Regions from separate parts of the Sporanaerobacter sp. PP17-6a genome, predicted to be linked through region 2. Evidence: a T-box and tRNA genes for the amino acid it is inferred to sense, from the RefSeq annotation. Region 2 holds a T-box; the other holds one or more tRNA genes.
The links. The T-box of region 2 lies ahead of thrS (threonine--tRNA ligase). A T-box ahead of a tRNA ligase gene usually reads a tRNA of that ligase, here a tRNA-Thr.

Region 1 (11,233 bases), on a different contig from region 2:
AATTGTTAGTAACCTAATTATATTTTAATTAGACTTAAATGTCAAATAATACTTTTTTGGAACCCATTTACGAAAAATTTATATTAAAAAAATTATGATTCTCCTATGGGTTATAAAAAAGGAACCTATTTTTAATATTAATTTAAAATAAGTTCCTTTCCATATACTTTTATAATCTATAGGAAAATCCAATTTATTCTAATTTACATTTTCAGCAAATGGATTCCATTATATTTTGTCACTGTTCATCTTTTTTGTGAATACAAGGACAGCAATGACCGTAATAATAGCTGCATATACGATTACCCACCATAAATCTGATAAAATTAAAGAATAATTGCCGGAAATGGCGGCTCTTCCGGCATTGACAGCATGAAGGAAGGGAAGTGCCTCTGCAGTTTTTTTGAATGCGCCGCCGACCAGATCAATGTCAAACCAAGTTCCGGAAAGCCACGCGCTCAAATTCGTCAGCAGTGCACCGCATATACCGCCCACTTGCCTGTCATTGAATAAACTGCCGCAAAGCAAACCTATTGAAATGAACAAAACTGCTGCCGGAATTAATACGATGATGGTAAGCAATACATTCATGCTTGGGGCTAATCCCAAGAAAAATGCCACGACAAAACATACACAAACTTGCAGCATAGCCATAGGGAATAGGGGAAGCATATATCCGAAAATAAAATTACTTGATTTAAGGGGAGAAGCAAACAAACGCAGCATAAATGAACTGGTTCTGTCCTTTGCAATCAGCATACCTGAAAAAAGCGAAATAAAGGAAAGTCCAAAAACCGCAATTCCGGGAGTAAGGTGCTTAATTTCAAATAGTTTAACGGGAATATTTGATTGTATTGCTGATAGAAGTAAAAGCAGGATTACGGGAAAACCAATGCCAAAGGCTAAATTAATTCTGTCTCTCACAATTTCTTTTCCGTTTCGTGAAGCAAAAGCTAATGTTTTCATACATCCATACCTCCATTTTCTGCGATAGCAATAAAAGCATCCTCAAATTTTGTTGTATTTGTCTTTTTCAGTAGCTCGCTTACGGTACCTATTGCTTTTAACTCACCCTTTACCATAATGCCGATTCTGTCAGACAGAGATTCTGCTTCTTCTAAATAATGAGTAGTTAGAATAACCGTAACTTTACCTTTTAATTTTTTAATAATATTCCAGAGCTCTTTCCTCGCAAGTACGTCAAGACCAAGGGTAGGTTCATCAAGAAACAAGATTCGAGGTTCTGAAATTAATGCCATTGCAATACTAAGTCTTCTTTGCCAACCACCCGATAATATTTTTGCCTTGGTCTGTTCAATTTCGGAGAGATCAAAAGCTGATATAGTATTTTCGGCCTTTTGTCTGGCTTGTTTTTTGTTACTTCCGTATATTTCTGCAATAAATTCAAGATTTTCTTTGACAGTCAGATTAGGAGCTATGGCCGTTTCCTGAGGTGAAATGTTGATATGTTCTTTCACTTTTATTGGATTTGAGACGATGCTGTTACCGAAAATTATTCCATCGCCTTTTGTTGGTTTAGTAAGACATGATAACATTTTTATGGTGGTGGATTTTCCTGCACCGTTTACGCCTAATAAAGCAAACAGTTCTCCCTGTTCAATAGTTAGGTTAAGAGAATTGACAACTGTTTTTTCATTATATTTTTTTGTAAGATTAGTTGTTTGAATTGCTATCATTTCTTTTTCTCCTCATTGTCGCTGATTTTTTTAATTTCCTTTGCAAAAGTTAAATTGTCTTCATTGCTATGCTCGGGATAAATTTCTCTGCCCTTCCCACTTAAAATTTCATCTGCAATCTTGTCGAAAATACCTGTTCTTTCAATTGCAATACCTTTCTGGGCGTCGGCAAGTAAAATCAATGTATCTCCAGATTCAATTCCAAACATGTCACGAACTTCCTTAGGAATTACAATTTGACCTTTTGGGCCTACCTTGACTGAACCCATATATTTACCTGTGTTCTTAGATTTACTTTTCATATTAAAACCTCCAATAAGTTTTACATGTAATACTTGTATAACTAATTATACTTTTAAATTTAAATTTTGTCAATGAAAACCTCCGAATAATAACTTAATTTGAGGCCAAATGTTTCATTTACAGGTTAACTACTTTGATAATTTCATTATCTCAGCATAATATAAATATATGCTGTCGTTAAATAACTGTTTGGTTAACAGAAACGTATTTTTATTTTTTATTTTTTTATGTTATAATCGCAATTGGACTATTTAATTAAATTCAATAATTTAAAGGTGGAAATTTTATGAATACTAACAACAAATACAAATCAGTAATTGATATTAATTCCAAGAAATTGCCGGTTTTATATAAGAGCATATTAATAGGATTGGCAGTAGGTATTGTAGCATCTTTTTATCGTTTAGTTCTTATGAGTGGAGAAAAATTATGTTTTAGAGTATATGATTACATAGATAGTCATTTGATATTATTCCCCTTTGTATTTATAATACTTTGTCTTCTCGGTTTTTTTGTAGGAATTTTGGTTTCAAAATATAAGATGATTAGCGGAAGCGGTATTCCTCAAGTTAAAGGAATTATAATGGGATATTTTAAGAATAATTGGTTCAGTACGTTAATTGCAAAATTTGGAGGAGGAGCTCTTTCTATATTATCAGGCCTTTCTTTAGGGCGAGAAGGACCGTCGGTTCAACTTGGAGCTTGTGTGGCTCAGGGAATAGGAGATAAATTTGCCGATTCTCAGACAGAGAAGAAGATACTGATTGCAAGCGGTGCAAGTGCAGGACTTTCGGCTGCCTTTAATGCTCCTCTGGCAGGGGCTATGTTTGCAATGGAAGAGATATTTAAATATTTTTCTCCTGTTATTTTATTGTCGACTATGACAGCAGCTGTTGTTTCTGATTTTATTGCCAGAGTTATTTTCGGAACCGGTCCCGTATTTAATTTTAACGTTCAAAATACCATACCGTTGAATAAATATTGGTTGCTTTTCATACTTGGAGCTATACTTGGAATTGCCGGAGCCTTTTATAATTATATATTATTAAAGAGCCAGAAACTTTATAAAAAAATCGGGAAATCCAATATAAAAGTCAGAATGATAATTACATTTGCCTGTGCTGGATTATTGGGAATATTTTTCCCCATCGTATTGGGAAGTGGAAATAAAATAATCGGTCAACTTCAGTTATCCACGGGGATTAGGTTTTTATTTTTGATCCTTGCCGTTAAATTTATATTTTCTATGGTAAGCTTTGGCTCCGGTGCGCCGGGAGGAATATTTTTTCCTCTTCTCATTATGGGAGGGATTATCGGTGCAATTTGGGGAAATATTTCAATAAACTATTTAGGGTGTGACGAAAATTTATTTTACAATTTTATAATACTTGCTATGGCTGGATATTTCACATCGATTGTCCGAGCACCCATAACGGGTATTATCTTGCTGGTTGAGATGACCGGGTCATTTACTCATCTGTTATCCCTCACCGTAGTTGCAGTTTCGGCTTATGTAGTTGCTGATTTATTGAAAAGTGCACCTATATATGACTCTCTGCTGGAAAATCAAATTTCAGAATCCAAGATAGACACGGAATATGATAAAAGCAAGAAAATTACCATAGAAACAATTGTTCATCACGGTTGCCAAGCTGAGAATAAACTTGTAAAAGAAATTGCTTTTCCGAAGGAGTGCCTCCTTATTTCAATCAGACGGGGAGGAAGGGATATTATTCCTAAAGGAAATACGAGAATTTTGGGAGAAGATTATCTGGTATTTCTTATTAATTTAAATGAAGAACCTAAGGTAAGAGAGATATTAAACAGAATTACAACTTTACAGTAATTTATGACTTGGTTCATTTGATGGATTATTGGACAGAAAAATATAAAATAAATTTGATTAAATAATTCAGATATTAAAATTAGAGAAAATTGATATTGACTAAATAATGGGTTGTAATGTAAGGGAACTGTTTATACAACAGTTCCCTATAAAATATCTCAGCTATTATTTATTATTTCACCATGGATTATAACCCTACCTTCATCAGGACATTTTATGTCAAACATAGCTGCCCTTTTATTGCCATAATCCAATGTTCCACCATTTAGCAATGTATAGACATAAGGATATGCCGCATTCCAAAGTTCATGGCAGATAGGGGGGCATAAATCTTCAATGATGTATTCATCCCCTTCTTTGCAATATCTACCTCTACAATTGCTTTTTACTACAGTCAATTTGACTTTAGGCATTTTTATTCCTCCTTTGTACCATAATCTTTTATAATTCAACTTTCCGTTCTGACTATATTACATGTGGCAACGGCGCTGATATTATCTTCTCCTGTAGATAGATTTTTTGGAGCGTGGATATTAAACATAAAACCTGTCTCGGAATATTTTTTATCTATGCCTTTTGAGTATTCTTCATCTATAGCAATATTAATTACTTCACCAATGACCAGTACTGCAATACCCATATTGGTTAAATCCGAGGTACTGTGTAATTTACATTCCAAGCACAAGAAGCTTTCTTTAATTCGCGGAGCATTAATGAGTTTCGCTTTTTCTTCCGTAAACTTGCCAATTATAAATTCATCAGCTTCATAATTATTATTTTTGATCGTATCATAAAGGTTGTCATAATAATCAGCACTGAGAAAGTTAATACAGAATTCACCTGTCCTGAGGATGTCTTTATAAGCATGGGTATGTTGGTAAAGTCCGGAAATGATTGCAAAAAAGCCGCTGCCATCACCGGAAAAGGAACTCCAGGAGTGAAGATTCACGTTAGGTTTACCGTTTTCTTTATAGGTCGTTATGGCAAACATAACATGGGGTATGCCGCATGCATATTCAAAATGTGAAAAGATGCGATACTGATCCTCCCAATATTCTTTAAAATTCTGTGGTCGGGTTTTACCTATTTCAATTTTCATTATACTTGCTCCTTTCGATATTTTTTTTACAGTATAACAAACCAAACATGACAACAGTATGACATGATTATTTATATTTTTTCATAATATCTTATATTTTCAGAAATCAGTTTTATTTCTGCATATATATTAAAAATAGGATTTTTACCCTTCTGATATGTCTTCAAACGTATTCTACTTCTACTATTTGATTATTCTCTATAAAACAGATTTTTCCTTCTAATTTATGAAAAAGAGGTTGTAATAGAATAAATATCCTATTACAACCTCTTCACTTGGAGCTGTTGACCGGATTTGAACCGGTGACCTGCGCATTACGAGTGCGCCGCTCTACCAACTGAGCCACAACAGCATAACATAAATATATATTACCATCTAAAGGCTATTTTGTCCAGCGATAAATTTATTAAATCGTAGTATCCAATTGTAATTTTGAATATGTTAATATATAATTTTTACAAGGCTGATAGATTCATCTGCTTTATAATGTCATATGATTTTTGTTATCCTGTCTTTTTAGGAGGTACTTTTAATGGAAACTTACAATTTAACAAATGACCAAGGTCGTAATTTTATACTTTTAAAGCAAGGTTTAATCGGAGATTATAAATTTGAAGATAAAGGGGGAGTGTGCGATTATGTTAGGCAAGCCGGCTGTATTCAATTTGACCCGATTGATATTTGTGGGAAAAATCCGGAGCTTGTCTTGCATTCCAGAGTTTTAGGATTTACAAAGGAGATGCTTTATCAACTTTTATACGAGGATAGAAAACTTATAGATTATTTTGATAAGAATATGTCGATTTTTAGAGTGGAAGATTGGAAATACTTTGCTCGTTTACGTGAAAATTATAGATCTTATGGAAGAAGTCATGATAAAGTAGATAAGGTTGCAGGCGAGATTAAGGGAATTATAAAAGAAAAAGGATGTGTAAGTTCCAAGGATATTGATTTAAAACAGATGGTCGATTGGCCTTGGGCTCCGACAACATTATCAAGAGCGGTACTTGAAACCCTATATTTCCGTGGAGATTTAATTATCCATCATAAGAAAGGAAATAATAAGTATTATTCTTTGGCAGAAGATTATATTGAAGAGATGATTTTGAACACTGAAGATCCAAATAAAACTGAAGATGATTTCATAAAATGGCAGGTTCTTCGTAGAATCGGTTCAGTAGGATTGCTTTGGAATAAGGCGTCAGATGCATGGCTTGGCATCAACAAATTTAACGGAGAACGTCGTAACAATATATTTTCGTTGCTTTTGTCCGAAAACAAAATAATGGAGTGCAAAGTTGAGGGTATTCAAGGCATCCTTTATTTTCTTAAGGAAGATGAAGAACTTATAAAAACAGTGTTGTCACAGGATGCATTTAAACTGCGTCTCGAGTTTATAGCTCCTCTTGATAATATGCTCTGGGACAGAAAACTTATCCGTGCACTTTTTGATTTTGACTATAAATGGGAGATCTATACACCTAAGAGTCAAAGAAAATATGGTTACTATGTATTGCCTGTTTTATACGGAAATCGATTTGTGGGAAGGATAGAAATTGTCCTTAATAAAAAAGTAAGACAGCTTAATGTACTCAATTTTTGGAAGGAAGGAAATACTAAAATTGATGATGATTTTTATAAACTTTTTCAAACTGAAATAAACCAATTTATGGTTTTTAATCACTGTGAGACATTTAAAATCGAATGTAAAATATAAATTAAACTTTAGAAGGTGTTATGGAAATGAATACTCCTAAAAGAAATAGTCATAGTTTAATTGAAGTTATTGAATATAATTCGAAAAAGTACAAGGAATATACGACGGAAACTACTAAGAAATATAATTTCCGGTTGCTTGGGGATATTCCGGAGGGAAATGTCAGATGGATAAATATCGACGGGCAATGTAGTGAGGAAGTATTGAATAAGATTAGCGATGTATTTAATATTCATCCCTTGGTAACTAAAAATATATTGAATAATAATCAGCGGGCTAAAATTGAAGAATATGAAGATTTTTTGTATATTGTAGCTAAGATGATTTATTATTCCGGGGATGAATTGGTACTTGAACATATAAGATTTATTCTTGGAAAGAATTATGTGATTTCTTTTGGGGAAACCAAAGGAGACGTATTTGATGATATCCGTGACAAAATAAGAAATGAAGGTACACAGATCAGAAAATTTGGTGCTGATTATCTTATGTATTCATTACTTGATGCAATTGTAGACGGATATCTTGATGTTCTTGAAGTATTGGATGAAAAAATTGATACCCTTGAGGAACAAGTTATAATGAATAATTCACAAGAGCGTTTGTATAAAATTAGAAAGATAAAAAAGATTCTATTGAATATAAGCAAATATATATGGCCCTTAAGAGAAGTTACTTCTTTGATGGGAAAAGAGTCGAATCAATTGATTCAGCCATCAACGGAACCATATATCAGAGATGTCTATGAACACATAGCTCAGGCAATTGAAACGACGGAAACCTATAGAGAAATTCTTACAGGACTAATGGAACTATATGTCTCCAATACAAGTTATAAACTTAATGAAATAATGAAGGTCCTTACCATAATTTCTACGATTTTCATACCTCTTACATTTATAGTTGGAGTTTATGGTATGAATTTTAGGTATATGCCTGAAATTGAATATAGATGGGGTTATGCTATTACATGGGCAATTATGATTGCTATTTCAAGCTTCATGGTCTATTACTTTAAGAAAAAGAAATGGTTTTAACAAAATTAGGCAGCAATTTGTCCAACTAAAAAATAGCTTTTGATTTTTTCAAATAACCTATATACCTTTATGATAAATTAGAGTGGTATAATTCACTTTATTGTGCTTTTCGTAACGCAACCCAACCAATGTATACTGTTGCTTAAGGCGAAAATTAAGAGAGGCAAAATTGGGGATAGGGGCGATAACTGTTTCTGCAAAGATATTTTTAATCTTATCTTTTTGAAGATCCCAAATAAAAGACTGGTATAAAGCACTACCGATTCCTTTCCTTGTTAGATGGGGAAGCATGGCTGTCTGACTTACTAATACAAAGTTTTTCAGTTTGGTCTGATCAAACCTAGGATCCCAACAAGTTTCTTTCAGCCAGTTCGGTTCCCGCAGCAACCATTCTTCTTGGGTATAGGCTATCAAAAATGCTTGTATCTGTCCTTCATGCTCATTGACATAAAAATATTGCAATTTTTGTAGTTTTTCTTCGTATATAGGGCGATATTTTGATTCTTGTCCTGCATAATCAGCTATTAAAAAACCTTGAACCGAATCTTTGTTGGGATTACCTAAGGTTTTTAAAATCGTCATGATTCCTTCGAGATCTTGAATTGTAGCCTTTCTAATCATCGAATCTCTCCTTTTTTGTATTTCCTTATATTTTCCATTTGAGAAGGAAATTATACTTTTCATCTTTTATGTCTATCTTGATTCTAAGCAGTAATTTGTTGTATAAATTAAGATACTTACTAAAAGAAAAAGTAAATTGGTTTGTTGCTATACTTTCTGTATTTTTTATTTGAACCCTATTGAGTTTACAGCACAGTGGAAGTTAGGAAATACAGCATAAAATGAGAAAAAACATTGACAGCATCTCTAAAACATATTACTATTTTGGTTAAGCAGCCTAAAGTGGAGTAAAGAAATAATGTAAACATGTATTTTTTAATATAATATCAGATTTTAATATAATAATAAAGGGAAATCTTTAAAACAAGTTTTCGAAAAAGAAAGAATTAACTCCTAATATGTATAAATATTGCAGATAATGTATTGAAGAAATATTAAATAAGTTTAATGATGTATTTAAGGAATCGAATCAGTTAATTCAACTATAAAGGAAAATAAATTTTTAGTACCTGATTATAAAATCCCTCTAATTTTGTTACAGATTATTGGCATAGAAATTGCTAAATTAAATGGTTAGAAAAACCATTTAGGTATTAAAAAAAATTTTAAATATATATGAAAAAGGAGAAATAAATATGGAGCGGTTTAGAATTAGACCTGAGATTTATCAATTTGATACTTTTAAGGAATTTATAGAAGATATACCTTTAGGAGAAAAGGATTTGCTTGTTACACAAAAACTTATATATGAACTCTTTATAAAAGATTTAAATCTTAAATGCCATGTGATTTTCCCAAGAGAGTTTGGAAAGGGAGAACCATCTGATATTATGGTTGACGGAATAGTAAATAAGGTCAAGGATATTTGTTACAATAGGGTTATAGCTGCAGGGGGAGGAACGGTCATAGATACAGCCAAATTATTATCGTTAAAAAAATTCGACTATGTTGAACAACTCTTTGAAGATCCTTCGAGAGTAGTTAGAGATAAAAAATTAATTATAATTCCGGCTACTTGCGGTACGGGCAGCGAGGTAACAAACATATCAATTACCACACTCACTAAAAAAGGAACAAAATTAGGTATAGCCAATGATGAACTTTTTGCTGACAAAGCTGTTCTTATTCCTGGACTGATATCTACTTTGCCTTTTAAATTTTTCTGTTTCAGTTCCATAGATGCTTTAGTACATGCTACCGAGGCTTTCTTATCACCTAAAGCAAATGATTATACAGATATTTTCGCAAAAAAAGCAATTAGTGAAATATTAAAAGCCTTTAAAACTCTGATGGTAAAGGGCCAGAAGGAAAGAAAGAATGTTGAAAAAGAGGTACTCGTAGCAAGCAACTATGCCGGTATAGCCTTTGGGAATGCCGGAACAGCAGCCGTACATGCCTTAGCTTATCCTTTAAGCGGTACATACCATGTGGCCCATGGGGAAGCTAATTATCAGTTTTACAGTGAGGTTTTGAAGAAATATTATGATAAAAACCCTAAGGGCAAGATTAAAATATTTGTAGAATTCGTAGCGGATATTCTTGAATGCAATGCGAATGTTGAAGTTTTTGAAAAGATAGAAGAACTCTTCGCTTTAATGGTTCCTAAAAAGAGATTAAGAGAATATGGAATGAAAGAAAGTGAGATATCTTCCTTTGCTATTTCTGTAGAAAAAGAACAGCAAAGATTATTGGTCAACAATTATGTTTTTCTGTCCGTAGAGGAATTTAAGGATATATATAGGACTTTGTATTAATATAGCAAGGCATTCAAAAATTTAATAGGGATAGATGATTTTGTGAAATCATTATAAGGAGGGAAAAATGAAAGATTTTAACTTTTCGGTGTTTCAAAATGTTGTGTTTGGAAGTGGAAGTCTAAAAAAAGTGCCTGACATACTGAAAGACAATGGCTGTAAAAAGGTATTTATTGTATCAGGCCCGACACTTAATAAAATAGGAGCAGTTAAAAAACTTACTGACTTAATAAAAGAATCGGGTTTAGAGTATGATGTTTTTTTGGATGTTGAGCCAAACCCGTCAATTGAGACAGTATATGAGGCAACCAAGATGTACAAAGATAGCGGGGCTACAAATATAGTCGCTTTAGGTGGAGGTAGCCCAATGGATGTCTCAAAGGCTGTTGGAGTTCTTGCGACTTATGGAGGAGAAATCACGGATTATGAGGGATATGAAAAAGTACCGGGTAAGATAATACCGATTATTGCAATTCCTACTACAGCCGGAACGGGCAGTGAAGTAACAAGGACTTCTGTAGTTACGGATAAATCAAGAAATTATAAATTTGCTGTCATTAGCAGTACTATGATTCCGAGTTTTGCTATTCTGGATCCTGAGCTGATTATGTCGTTGTCTCCAATTGTAGCAGCATCTACAGGAATTGATGCTTTAGTACATGCTATAGAATCTTATATTTCCCTAAATTCCAATGTTTTTACAGACACCATGGCAGAGAAGGCTATGGAGCTTATAGGGAAATATATTCGTCGATTTGTTGCTAACAGAAAAGATGAGGAAGCAGCGAGTGCTATGTTGATTGCAAGTAATTTTGCCGGTATTGCTTTTACAAGAGCACTTTTAGGCAATGTACATGCTATGGCTCATCCTCTTGGCGGTTACTTTAATGTACCCCACGGAATTGCTAACGCAATTTTATTACCGGCGGTTATTGAGTATAATGCATTAACCGATAATGGGAAATACGAAAAAATTTATAACTATATTAAATTAAGTAAGGAACAAACTTATAACTTCACTCCAGATATGCTGACAGAGGAAATTAAGAGCTTAATTTCTTCATTGGGAATTCCCCCAAATTTATCGGAAGTAGGTGTTACTGAAGATAAAATCCGGGAAATGGCAACGGATGCTATGAAATCAGGGAATATCTTGGCT
Region 2 (11,233 bases):
CTTTTCCATAATATCTCGAACATAAATCATTATCTACTATTTTTACGTTATTGATATAATTTTCGATATTGTCAAACTCTTCATTAATTTCTTCCGGCGGATAATTCAATTTTTTCCCAAAGGTCGCACAAACCTCCCTCGCCATTCCTATAATACTTAAACAATCAGGTCTGTTGGGTGTTATTTCAAATTCAATTACTTCACCGAATAAATTCAATATTTTATTTATATCTTCTCCCAAGGGGTATTCTTTGTCCAATATAAATATTCCGTCTCTCTGAGCCTTGGGAATTATGCTGTCTTCAAACCCCAACTCCTTCAGCGAACATAACATTCCATCGGATTCAACTCCCCGGAGTTTACCCTTGCCAATCTTGACGCCTTTTGAAAGTCTTGCTCCTATAAGGGCAACAGGCACATAATCTCCTATTTTGATATTATTCGCGCCTGTAACAATCTGTAAGACTTCTCCTCCCACATCTATTTTGGTAATTGATAATCTGTCCGCATTTGGGTGCTTTTCTATGTTTAAAATCTTACCTACTACTACTTTTTTAATTCCTCTATCTAAAGAAATAATGGATTCTACATGGGAGCCGGACAAATTAAGTTTATCCGATAGCGTTTTTACTTCTTCATCTATATCTACATATTCCTTCAACCATTTAACAGGTAATAGCATATTATTTCCTCCTCATACTTAGAATTGTTCTAAAAATCTCATATCATTGTCAAATAAAAGCCTTATATTGTCAATACCATATTTAACCATGGCAATCCTATCTACTCCCAGTCCAAAAGCAAATCCCGAATATTTTTCCGAATCTATGCCACAGTTTTCCAACACCTTCGGATGAACCATCCCGCAGCCCAAAAGTTCCATACTCCATCCTGTTCCTCCGCATGCATCACATCCCTTTCCTTTACACTGAAAACATGACACATCAACTTCGGCGCTGGGTTCGGTAAATGGAAAATAATGAGGTCTGAATCTGGTCTTCATATCATTTCCAAATAATTCTTTAATGAATACATCTATTGTGTCCATTAAATTGGTTATAGTTATTCCTTCATCTACAACCAATCCTTCAAGCTGATGAAACATTGGGGAATGAGTATCATCCACATCGTCAAATCTAAAAGTTCTTCCTGCAGAAACAATTCTTATAGGAGGTTTGGTTTTTTTCATCGTTCTAATCTGTACAGGAGATGTTTGGCTTCTTAAGAGTATCTTATCGGTAATATAAAAAGTATCGGTTAAATCCCTGGAAGGATGATCTTCCGGGGAATTTAAAGCGTCAAAATTATTTTCAACGGTTTCTATTTCAGGGCCATCAACTACGGTAAATCCCATATCGATAAATAAATTTTCCAGTTCCTCTATAGTCTGTATTAAAGGATGCCTGTGTCCTAATTTTATTTTTTTACCCGGCATGGTTATGTCTATCTTTTCTTTATTAAATTTTTTGTTTTCAAGTTGTGAATTGATTTTTTCTTTCTTTGAGGAAAGTTCTCTTTCTATTTCATTCCTTGTATCATTGGCCAACTGACCTATTATAGGCCTTTCTTCCGGCGATAGTTTCCCCATCTCTCTCAAAATCAAAGTTAATTCGCCCTTTTTACCCAAAAACCTTACTCTTATCTGTTCCAATTCTTCTATAGATTTCACTCTAAAAATTTCATTAATGGCTTCTTCTTTTATCCTGTTAAGTTTATCCTTCATATGTAGAACTCCTTTCCATCCTGTTATATAAAAAATAAGACCATCAAAAATTAGCGAAGGTCAATATTTAAGAATCTGATTTATTAAATTATAGCACTTAAATTTGTTAAATACAAGAAATATTAGCCTCTTTGTCTGAGAACTTCATACATAATTATGGAAGAAGCTATGGCCACATTAAGGGATTCCGCCTTACCCTTCATCGGAATCTTGATTAAACTGTCTGCAGTCCTTAAAAAATCTTCCGTAACTCCATTAGATTCATTTCCTATAATTAAGGCAAAATCTCTTCTAAAATTCACCCGATTAATATGTATATTTCCCCTAAGAGACGTAGCATATACAGCCACTTTCTTCTCTTTCAAATCTTTTATTAATTTTAATTTATCATCAGCAAAAACAATGGGAACATGAAAAATCGAACCCATGGTAGAACGAACAACCTTGGGACTATAGATATCAACACAGCCCTGGGTAATTATTATTCCGTTGACACCAAAAGCATCTCCTGCTCTTATTATGGTTCCCATATTGCCCGGATCCTGCAATTCATCTATTATTATAAAAAATTTATCTTTCACTTTAAAAAGAAATTCCATGTCGGAGAGATTAAATTCAATTACACCTAATATTCCCTGAGGATTTTCCATATCCGTAATTTCATTGAACACCTTTTCATTCACAACTATTATATTATTATCATCAATACAATCTATCAATCTACTGACTTCAAATTTTAAGGGAAAATCCTCTCTTATAATAATATACTTAATATTCCATTTTTCTTTTATACACTCTTCTATTATTTTAATTCCTTCCACAATAAACAGCTTTTTCTGCCACCTGTATTTTCTCTTATAAAGTTTTTTTATTTCCTTTACAATTGGGTTTGAAAGACTGCTAACCACATGATTCATCTAATTTTCCTTCCTGTCCGAAAGTTTAATCATAATTAAAGCAAAGTTCCGCTATCGGAACCTTGCTTTAATTATTTTTGGCAATATCTATCAATTCGGAGAAACTCTTCGGATCGCTGATTGCCATTTCAGACAACATCTTTCTATTGATTTCAACATTTGCTTTTTTAAGACCACTAATAAATGTACTATAATTCATCCCGTTAAGTCTTGCAGCCGCATTAATCCTTGCTATCCAAAGTTTTCTGAAATCCCTCTTTTTTAACTTTCTGCCCACATAAGCATAACTCAATGATTTCATTACAGCTTGATTGGCAACTTTATATAATTTACTTTTGGAACCATAATATCCTTTGGCTTGTTTCAATACTTTTTTATGATTTTTTTTGGCATTAACTCCTCTTTTTATCCTTGCCATTTAAATTACCTCCTTAAACTCCAATGTTTTATCAACTAATATGGCAGTACTTTAGACATTCTCTTTAAATCCGCTTCACTGATTAAAGTACCTTTTCTCAAATTTCTAACTCTCTTTGGAGATTTCTTCCCGGTCTTATGACTTTTGTATGCTTTAAATCTTCTTATCTTCCCTGAACCTGTCTTTTTAAACCTTTTTGCCGCTCCCCTATGAGTTTTTATTTTTGGCATCTAAATTACCTCCTTAACTATTCTGACTTAGGGCCGAAATACATCACCATGCTTTTCCCTTCAAATTTCGGCTCCTTTTCCACAGAACCAGATTCACTGACTAGATTAGTAAATTTATCCAATACTTCTTTTCCAATATCAGTATGCCCTAATTCTCTGCCTCTGAATCTTATACTTACCTTTACTTTATCTCCACTCTGTAAAAATTCCATGGCTCTCTTTGCCTTGACATGGAGATCATGAGTTTCAATGCTTGGAGTAAGTCGTATCTCCTTTACATTAATAACTTTTTGATTTTTTCTTGCCTCTTTTTCTTTTTTTGCCAATTCATATTTATATTTTCCATAATCCATTATTCTACAAACCGGCGGTTTTGCATTTGGAGCTACATTGACCAAATCCAATTTCTTTTCATAAGCTATTTCCAAAGCCTTTCTTACGGGAACTATTCCTAACTGCGCCCCATCGCTATCAATGAGTCTTACTTCTCCCTCTCTGATTTCTTCATTAATTTGAAGCTCTTTTATATTACTACACCTCCCAGTATAAAAAATAAAAAGCGGGCAAAAATACCCGCTTCTTTTTCCAACAATCAGACAAAAATAATTTGTCAAACCAATAACTATCTAAAATATTTAACCTTATGAGCCCCAGCTATAAGGTGAGAAGCGGATACTTCTGCTTAATTTTCTATTAATTTCATAAATTATTATAAGCTAAAAATTATATATTGTCAAGCTCTTGAAACAATTTTGATAAGATACAAATTAAATCATTATGTAAGTATATTCATCTTTTAAATAATACTCTAAATAAACAAATGATAGACAATGTTACGCATATAAGATTAAAACAAATTAAAAATAAAAATATAAAATTTGCAATATTACTTAATTTATTAGGATTTGTAGGATAATCGAAACCTGTATAAAAATATGGAGCCATGTGTGCAAAAAAATAAAGAAATGAAAGGATAAGAGCAAAAGATATAATTGTCAGTAAATACAAATTTTTTGTATTAATATATTTTTTCATTATTTCCCTCTGTTTTATATTAAAATTAAAATTATTTGCAAAGATAAAGGTATAGATAATTTAATTAGCCGATAATGTTTTACGTATTAATTATACTACTTTTATATGAAAAAGCAGCTAAAATTTCCCTGATACTTAATATGAACCCATTAATTCAAGAAGTTTATAATTATCAATATTTTTTAGTTATAAATTTTTATATAAATGAATTAAATGGTTAAACTATTATTAGTAATTAGAAAAGGTGGGGATAAATTGCATAAGAAGAAAATACTTTTATCTATCTTTATCTTTGGTTTAACATTATCTTCGCTTCTGGTGGTTGATATATTTTTCCCTTTAGATTTTCTAAAGGGTTTTACTGTCACGGATAAAATATTTATATGGGCAATCACATCGATTTTTTTTGTATACCGAATGAATATAAATTCAAAGCGCCAATTGGTTACTTTATCCATAGCTAGTGAAAAAGATGAAAACAAGGAAAAAGATAAATCAACCATATCCTTTAAAGATGTCGCCGGACTTGAAGAGATAAAAGAAGAACTTCAAGAAACAATTGATTTTCTTAACAACCCCCATAAATATATTAAAATGGGTGCGAAAATTCCTAAGGGAATATTATTTTACGGCCCTCCGGGTACAGGGAAAACTCTCCTTGCCAAAGCAGTGGCAGGAGAGACAAATTCAACTTTTTTGTATTCAAGCGGGTCTGAATTTGTCGAGAAATATGTAGGGGTAGGCGCAAAAAGAGTAAGAACTTTATTTGAAAGAGCAAAAAAGGAAGCTCCGAGTATCATATTCATTGATGAAATCGATGCAATAGGTGCAAAAAGAAATTTAGATTCGAACAATGAAAAGGATCAGACTCTTAATCAACTTTTGGTTGAAATGGACGGTTTCAACACATCAGAAACCGTTATAATAGTCGGAGCCACTAACAGAATAGATCTTTTGGATGAGGCTCTTCTTCGCCCGGGAAGATTTGACAGACATATATATGTAGGGAATCCAAATATAAACGCAAGGGAAAAAATATTAGAGGTTCATACAAAGAACAAACCTTTAGATTCTGCTGTGAATATCAAATCCATAGCACAAAAAACTACCGGATTGTCAGGAGCCGAACTTGCGAATATTGCTAATGAAGCAGCAATAATTGCAGTCAGAAACAATAAAAATAAGATATTCATTAATGACTTTAATCAGGCAATAGAAAGAGTAGTGGCAGGATTAGAAGTAAAAAATCCATCTATACTTTTCAAAGAAAAAAAAACCGTCTCAGTTCATGAATCTGGTCACGCTCTGGTAGGTAAAATCTTAAAATCAGATATGATTCAAAAAATATCAATAGTCCCGAGAGGTCAGGCTTTGGGATATGTACTTAAATTTCCCGATGAAGAAAGATATCTTCTTACAAAAAAGGAACTTACCAATAAGATAATTGTACTTCTCGGGGGAAGGGCTGCAGAACAATTAGTTTTCAATGAAATAACAACGGGAGCAAAGGACGATTTAAACAAGGCAACGGAAATCGCCAGAGAAATGGTGTGCAGCTACGGAATGAGCTCTTTCGGAAACATTACGATAGAAGACTACTACATTAAATACAATTATGAAGTAATAAGAAAAGAGATCAAAAAAATACTTGATAAATGTTTTGAAAGCGCTTTAAGGATATTAGACGAAAACAAGATGATACTTACGGTTGTCGCTGATGAGTTAATGAAAAAGGAAACCCTCACAAGTGAAGAATTAGATGAAATATTAAAGCAATATGAACTTTCCTCAAATACGGCAACTTAATTAAGACAAAAAAATTCCGATAGTTGTTTATAAACAACTATCGGAATTTTTTTGTCTTAATGCTATTTCTTATTTTTTACTTCTTCAATTACCTTTCCAATGAAATCTTCAATTCCCATTCTTCCTAAATCTCCTTCTTCTCTTGCTCTTACGGAAACATCATTGTTCTCTACTTCCTTTTCCCCTAAGACCAACATATAAGGAACTTTTTGAAGTTGAGCCTCTCTGATTTTATATCCTATTTTTTCTGCTCTGTCATCTATATCAACCCTTATGTTCTTATCAATCATTTCCTTTTTCAACTCATAAGCATAATCATTAAATTTATCCGATATGGGAAGTAGGATAACCTGAACCGGAGACAGCCATAAAGGAAATTTTCCTGCATAATGTTCTATTAATATGCCTATAAATCTTTCAATACTCCCAAATATAGTTCTGTGAATCATTACAGGCCTTTTCTTTTCATTATCTTTATCTATATAAGTTAAATCAAATCTTTCAGGCATTTGAAAATCCAACTGAATAGTTCCGCACTGCCAAGTTCTTCCTATTGCATCCTGAAGATGAAAATCTATTTTGGGCCCGTAAAAAGCTCCGTCTCCCTCATTAATTATATAATTTATTTTCTTTTCCTTCAGAGCTTCTATCAAATTGTTAGTTGCCAATTCCCACTGTTCTTCGGTTCCCATGGAATTTTCCGGTCTCGTTGAAAGTTCTACATGGTATTTAAATCCAAATATGTTATACATATAGCTGGCAAAATCAATTACTCCTATTAATTCTTCTTTTACCTGACTTGGAAGCATGAATAAATGAGCATCATCCTGAGTAAAGCTTCTGACCCTCATGAGTCCATGAAGAGTTCCCGATAATTCATGTCTATGAACCAAGCCTAACTCAGCCCATCTTAGGGGAAGGTCTCTGTAGCTGAACATATTTGACTTATATATAAGCATTGCTCCGGGACAATTCATAGGTTTTATAGCATAATCTTCATTATCTATTTTAGTAAAATACATATTTTCTTTATAATGATCCCAATGTCCCGACCTATGCCATAATTCCTCATTTAGTATAATCGGAGTTTTTACTTCTCCGTATCCTCTTTTTATATGTTCTTCTCTCCAAAATTCTTCAAGAATATTTCTTAATACCATTCCCTTGGGATGAAAGAAAGGAAATCCCGGCCCTTCTTCATGCATACTGAACAATCCCAATTCCTTTCCAAGTTTTCTGTGATCTCTCTTTTTAGCTTCTTCCAACAGCACCAAGTATTCGTCCAAATTCTTTTTCTTCTCGAAACTTATTCCATATATTCTTTGAAGCATTTTATTGTTTTCATTTCCCCGCCAGTAAGCACCGGCTATACTTAAAAGTTTGATTGCCTTTACCCTTTTGACATTTAATAAATGAGGCCCCGCACAGAGATCCGTAAATTCGCCCTGTTTATAAAAAGATATTACGGCATCTTCAGGCAGATCTTCGATTAATTCAACCTTATAAGGTTCTTCTTTTTCTTTAAAATATTGAAGTGCTTCCTCTCTCGGAAGTACGAATCTTTTTAATTCATAACCTTCTTTAACTATACGGGCCATTTCCTCCTCTATCTTTTTCAAATCCTCAGGAGTAAACCTGTACTCTGTATCTAAATCATAATAAAATCCATCGTCTATTGCAGGCCCTATAGCCAATTTCGTATCAGGGAATAATCTTTTAACCGCTTGAGCCATAATATGAGAAGTGGTATGCCAAAATATCTTCTTTCCCTCCTTATCGTCAAACTTTAAAATCTTTATTTTGCCGCCTTCTTCAGCAGAATCGCCAAGTCCCAAAATTTTATCATTTAATTTTGCTCCTACTGCTGTTCTTGCAAGTCCTTCGCTTATATCCTTTGCTATATCATAAATCTTAATTCCCTTTTCATATTCTCTGACGGAATTGTCCGGAAATATAATTTTAATTTTACTCATCTTTTATTCCTCCTTATTTGAAATATAAAAGCCTCCCGTCCTCAAGATATAAATACCTTAAGGGACGAGAGGCTACTCACGTGGTTCCACCCTAATTAATTCTCATTTTTTCATAACGCTGTAATCAGCGGACATCTTTCACCTAAAGGTTAAGATACAACTCCAAGCTGGTATTCGGCTAATTCTTAATTAGGATTGCTTTCAGCCACAACAATCCCTCTCTGAAATAAAAACTAACCTACTCTTCTCTTCGTAGTTTTTTAATGTTATATTAATATCTAATTATATCAATATATTTTGATATTGTCAATAAATTTTAAAAATTTATTGACTGACCCTTTCTAAAATTGAATTGTAATTACTAAATCAATATTATCATTCTTAAGCATGTGGCTAATTTTGTTAAAAGGTGGGTTGGAATCAAAATTCCAGTACATATTTCTCCGCTTGCTTTGTAAACATTTCACAATATTTGCCTCCTCGCTTCATCAATTCATCGTGCGTTCCTGACTCAATGATTTCCCCGTTATCCATCATATAAATCATATCCGCCATCCGAACTGTGGATAATCTATGAGAAATAAAGATTACAGTTTTATTGTCAGCAAGTGACATTATTTTCTGATTAATATCGTATTCAGCTAACGGATCAAGAGCGCTTGACGGTTCATCTAAAATCAGAATGTCTTTATCCTCTACAAAAGCCCTTGCAATAGCAATTTTTTGCTCTTCACCACCAGACAAAGGCACGCCGTCACTGTCAAATTCACGTGATAAGTTTGTGTTTATTCCTTTTTCCAATCCCGCAATCTTTTCATATATTCCGCTGTATTTTAAAGATGAAACAACTTTTTCTTCAACTGACTTGTCCATATAATCGTCTAAGAGTACATTTTCTGCAACGGTTAAAGCATAACATTTATAGTTTTGGAAAAGCACGCCGAATTTATTTCTAAGTGAATCCACATTAGTTTCTCTATAGTCAATATTATCAATCTTAATATTACCCTTGTCGGGATCGTAAAAACGAAGCAGTAATTTTACTAAAGTCGATTTCCCAACACCATTATATCCAACAATGGCTGTCTTAGACCCTTGACGAACTTCCATATTAATATTTTTTAATACAGGCTTGTCTTTCCCCGGATAAGTAAACGAAATCCCGTTTATTTTTATATTATTTTGTAATCTATCAATTTCAATGCCTCCATTGTCAGATGCAATTACTGGGCTGTAATCAAGGATTTTTCGAAGATTTTCAATATACATGCTATTTTGAAACAATCGAGGAAACTGACCAAACAAAGCAAATAATCTTTCTAATAATTGTTGAGCACCATTGAGCAAAGCTGCAAAATCGCCAATGCTCAAATTCCCTTTAGTAATTTGCCAAGAGGCAAATGCCATTACAGAAGACATAAGACCGAACCCAACAATACTAAAGGCACTATCAAAAAAAACAAATCTTCCGCAATATTTTTCTACAACAGTTAGAACTCTGTCCATTGAAGAAATAAATTTTTTATTCATTAGCCGTCCCAGTTTGCCTAATCGTAACTCTTGGGCATACTGGGGTTCATAAAACATTTTCTTATAATATGCCCCTTCTCTTTGAGGACGAGTAATCTCCATATCTCGTTTGAAGACAATCTTATTTCTTTTTGCGTTCAAAAATATATTTATCCCAAGTACCGCTACGCAAATCAAAATAACAATGGGATTTAACGCAATAATAAGCGACACTATCATTAATAACGCAACAATACTTGAAAGGATTTCTACTAAGGAATCAAGAACTTCAATAGCTCTGCTTTCAGCTTCTTGCATTGCCCTAACATATTTATCATAATACTCGGCATCGTCATAACATGCAAGGTCTAATGTTAAGGACTTTTTCAGTAATTCGTCTTGAATACCCTTTGATATTTTTGGTTGCGCCTTTGCGCTGCTGCTATTAACCCATGAATTAAAAATAGCAGAAACCGCCCCCACTAAAAAGGCAGTAAGAATAATGGTGAGAAGATATTTCAAATCCCGTTTTTCGGAAATACCATCAATCGCCAATTTCATGGTAATTATAAAAATAAATGGTTGAACAGGAGCAGTAAGCGTTGACAGCAACCTCAATATTGCATTGGATTTACAATATTTCCACATAAACCTCAACATGTAGAGGTTGTTTTGAATTGCTTTTTTCATATCAGAAAATCTCCCGCCTTTCTATGTTCTTTTATAATTTCGGTATACTGGAGGGGATGACCATGAAAATATGACAATTAAGAATCCAAGATTATATAAATTTGAATTCGATATATTATTATAAAATTCAAATTTTGTTTCAAAAATATTTAGAACAAAGACTAATTGTACACTATATACATAAAAAGATATCATCCTTTCTTTAATTTATTTGTTTTGACAACATATATTTAATAGGATGATATCTTCTTTTCAACTATATATGGAAACATATTCTATTTTCTTACTATAAAAACAAATTTCACATACTATCTAATGAAAATCCTTCTCCTTTCATTTCTTTAATTTCTTTAATTTCTTTAATATCTTTAAAGCTTCGCTTAATTCCATAGTTTCCTGATTTCCGGAGTTGATGTTTTTTATGGTTACTGCCTTATCCTCTACCTCTTGGGAACCAATGATTATTACATAAGGTATATTTAATTTGTCGGCATAATTAAATTTTTTACCGATTTTTCCTTCTTCAGTATATACCTGAGTATAAATATTTTCCTTTCTTAAGATTGTGGCAACTTCTATGCCCTCTTTAAGGCAATCATCCATTGGAATGATCAAAACTTTGGTTAAAAAGTTTTTCTTATTTTCAATTATTTTTTCTTCCATAAGCTGAGAAAATAATCTGCTGAGTCCAATGGATATTCCAACCCCAGGAAGACTTCGTTTTATATAGTGAGCCGCAAGATTATCGTATCTTCCGCCGGAACATATGGACCCAAGTTTGGGATAATCATTTAAAAAAGTTTCATAGACCGTTCCCGTATAATAGTCCAACCCTCTTGCAATACTTAAATCCAAAACATAATTTTTTTCGGGAACTCCAAAATCCTTTATGTATTTTGCTACAAAGTTTAATTCCTCAAATCCTAACTTGA

Region 1: it has a tRNA-Thr gene. The T-box ahead of thrS (threonine--tRNA ligase) is inferred to sense a tRNA for this amino acid. The anticodon was not compared.

The regions. Positions count from the first base shown of each region.
Region 1 covers NZ_FMIF01000036.1:42,230-53,462, forward strand. Annotated here, with positions in the region: gene PP176A_RS13345 (ABC transporter permease) at 229-966, opposite strand; gene PP176A_RS13350 (ABC transporter ATP-binding protein) at 963-1,697, opposite strand; gene PP176A_RS13355 (AbrB/MazE/SpoVT family DNA-binding domain-containing protein) at 1,694-1,999, opposite strand; gene PP176A_RS13360 (ClC family H(+)/Cl(-) exchange transporter) at 2,287-3,846, shown strand; gene PP176A_RS13365 (TIGR04076 family protein) at 4,005-4,259, opposite strand; gene PP176A_RS13370 (flavin reductase family protein) at 4,295-4,945, opposite strand; tRNA gene PP176A_RS13375 (tRNA-Thr) at 5,222-5,297, opposite strand; gene PP176A_RS13380 (winged helix-turn-helix domain-containing protein) at 5,478-6,662, shown strand; gene corA (magnesium/cobalt transporter CorA) at 6,689-7,699, shown strand; gene PP176A_RS13390 (hypothetical protein) at 7,757-8,320, opposite strand; gene PP176A_RS13395 (4-hydroxybutyrate dehydrogenase) at 8,956-10,074, shown strand; gene PP176A_RS13400 (iron-containing alcohol dehydrogenase family protein) at 10,142-11,233, shown strand, end outside.
Region 2 covers NZ_FMIF01000037.1:14,552-25,784, forward strand. Annotated here, with positions in the region: gene pheT (phenylalanine--tRNA ligase subunit beta) at 1-682, opposite strand, end outside; gene pheS (phenylalanine--tRNA ligase subunit alpha) at 701-1,723, opposite strand; gene PP176A_RS13615 (TrmH family RNA methyltransferase) at 1,846-2,640, opposite strand; gene rplT (50S ribosomal protein L20) at 2,708-3,058, opposite strand; gene rpmI (50S ribosomal protein L35) at 3,094-3,288, opposite strand; gene infC (translation initiation factor IF-3) at 3,306-3,842, opposite strand; ribosomal protein L20 leader region at 3,834-3,978, opposite strand; gene ftsH (ATP-dependent zinc metalloprotease FtsH) at 4,579-6,129, shown strand; gene thrS (threonine--tRNA ligase) at 6,192-8,102, opposite strand; T-box leader at 8,160-8,365, opposite strand; gene PP176A_RS13650 (ABC transporter ATP-binding protein) at 8,523-10,301, opposite strand; gene hisS (histidine--tRNA ligase) at 10,635-11,233, opposite strand, start outside.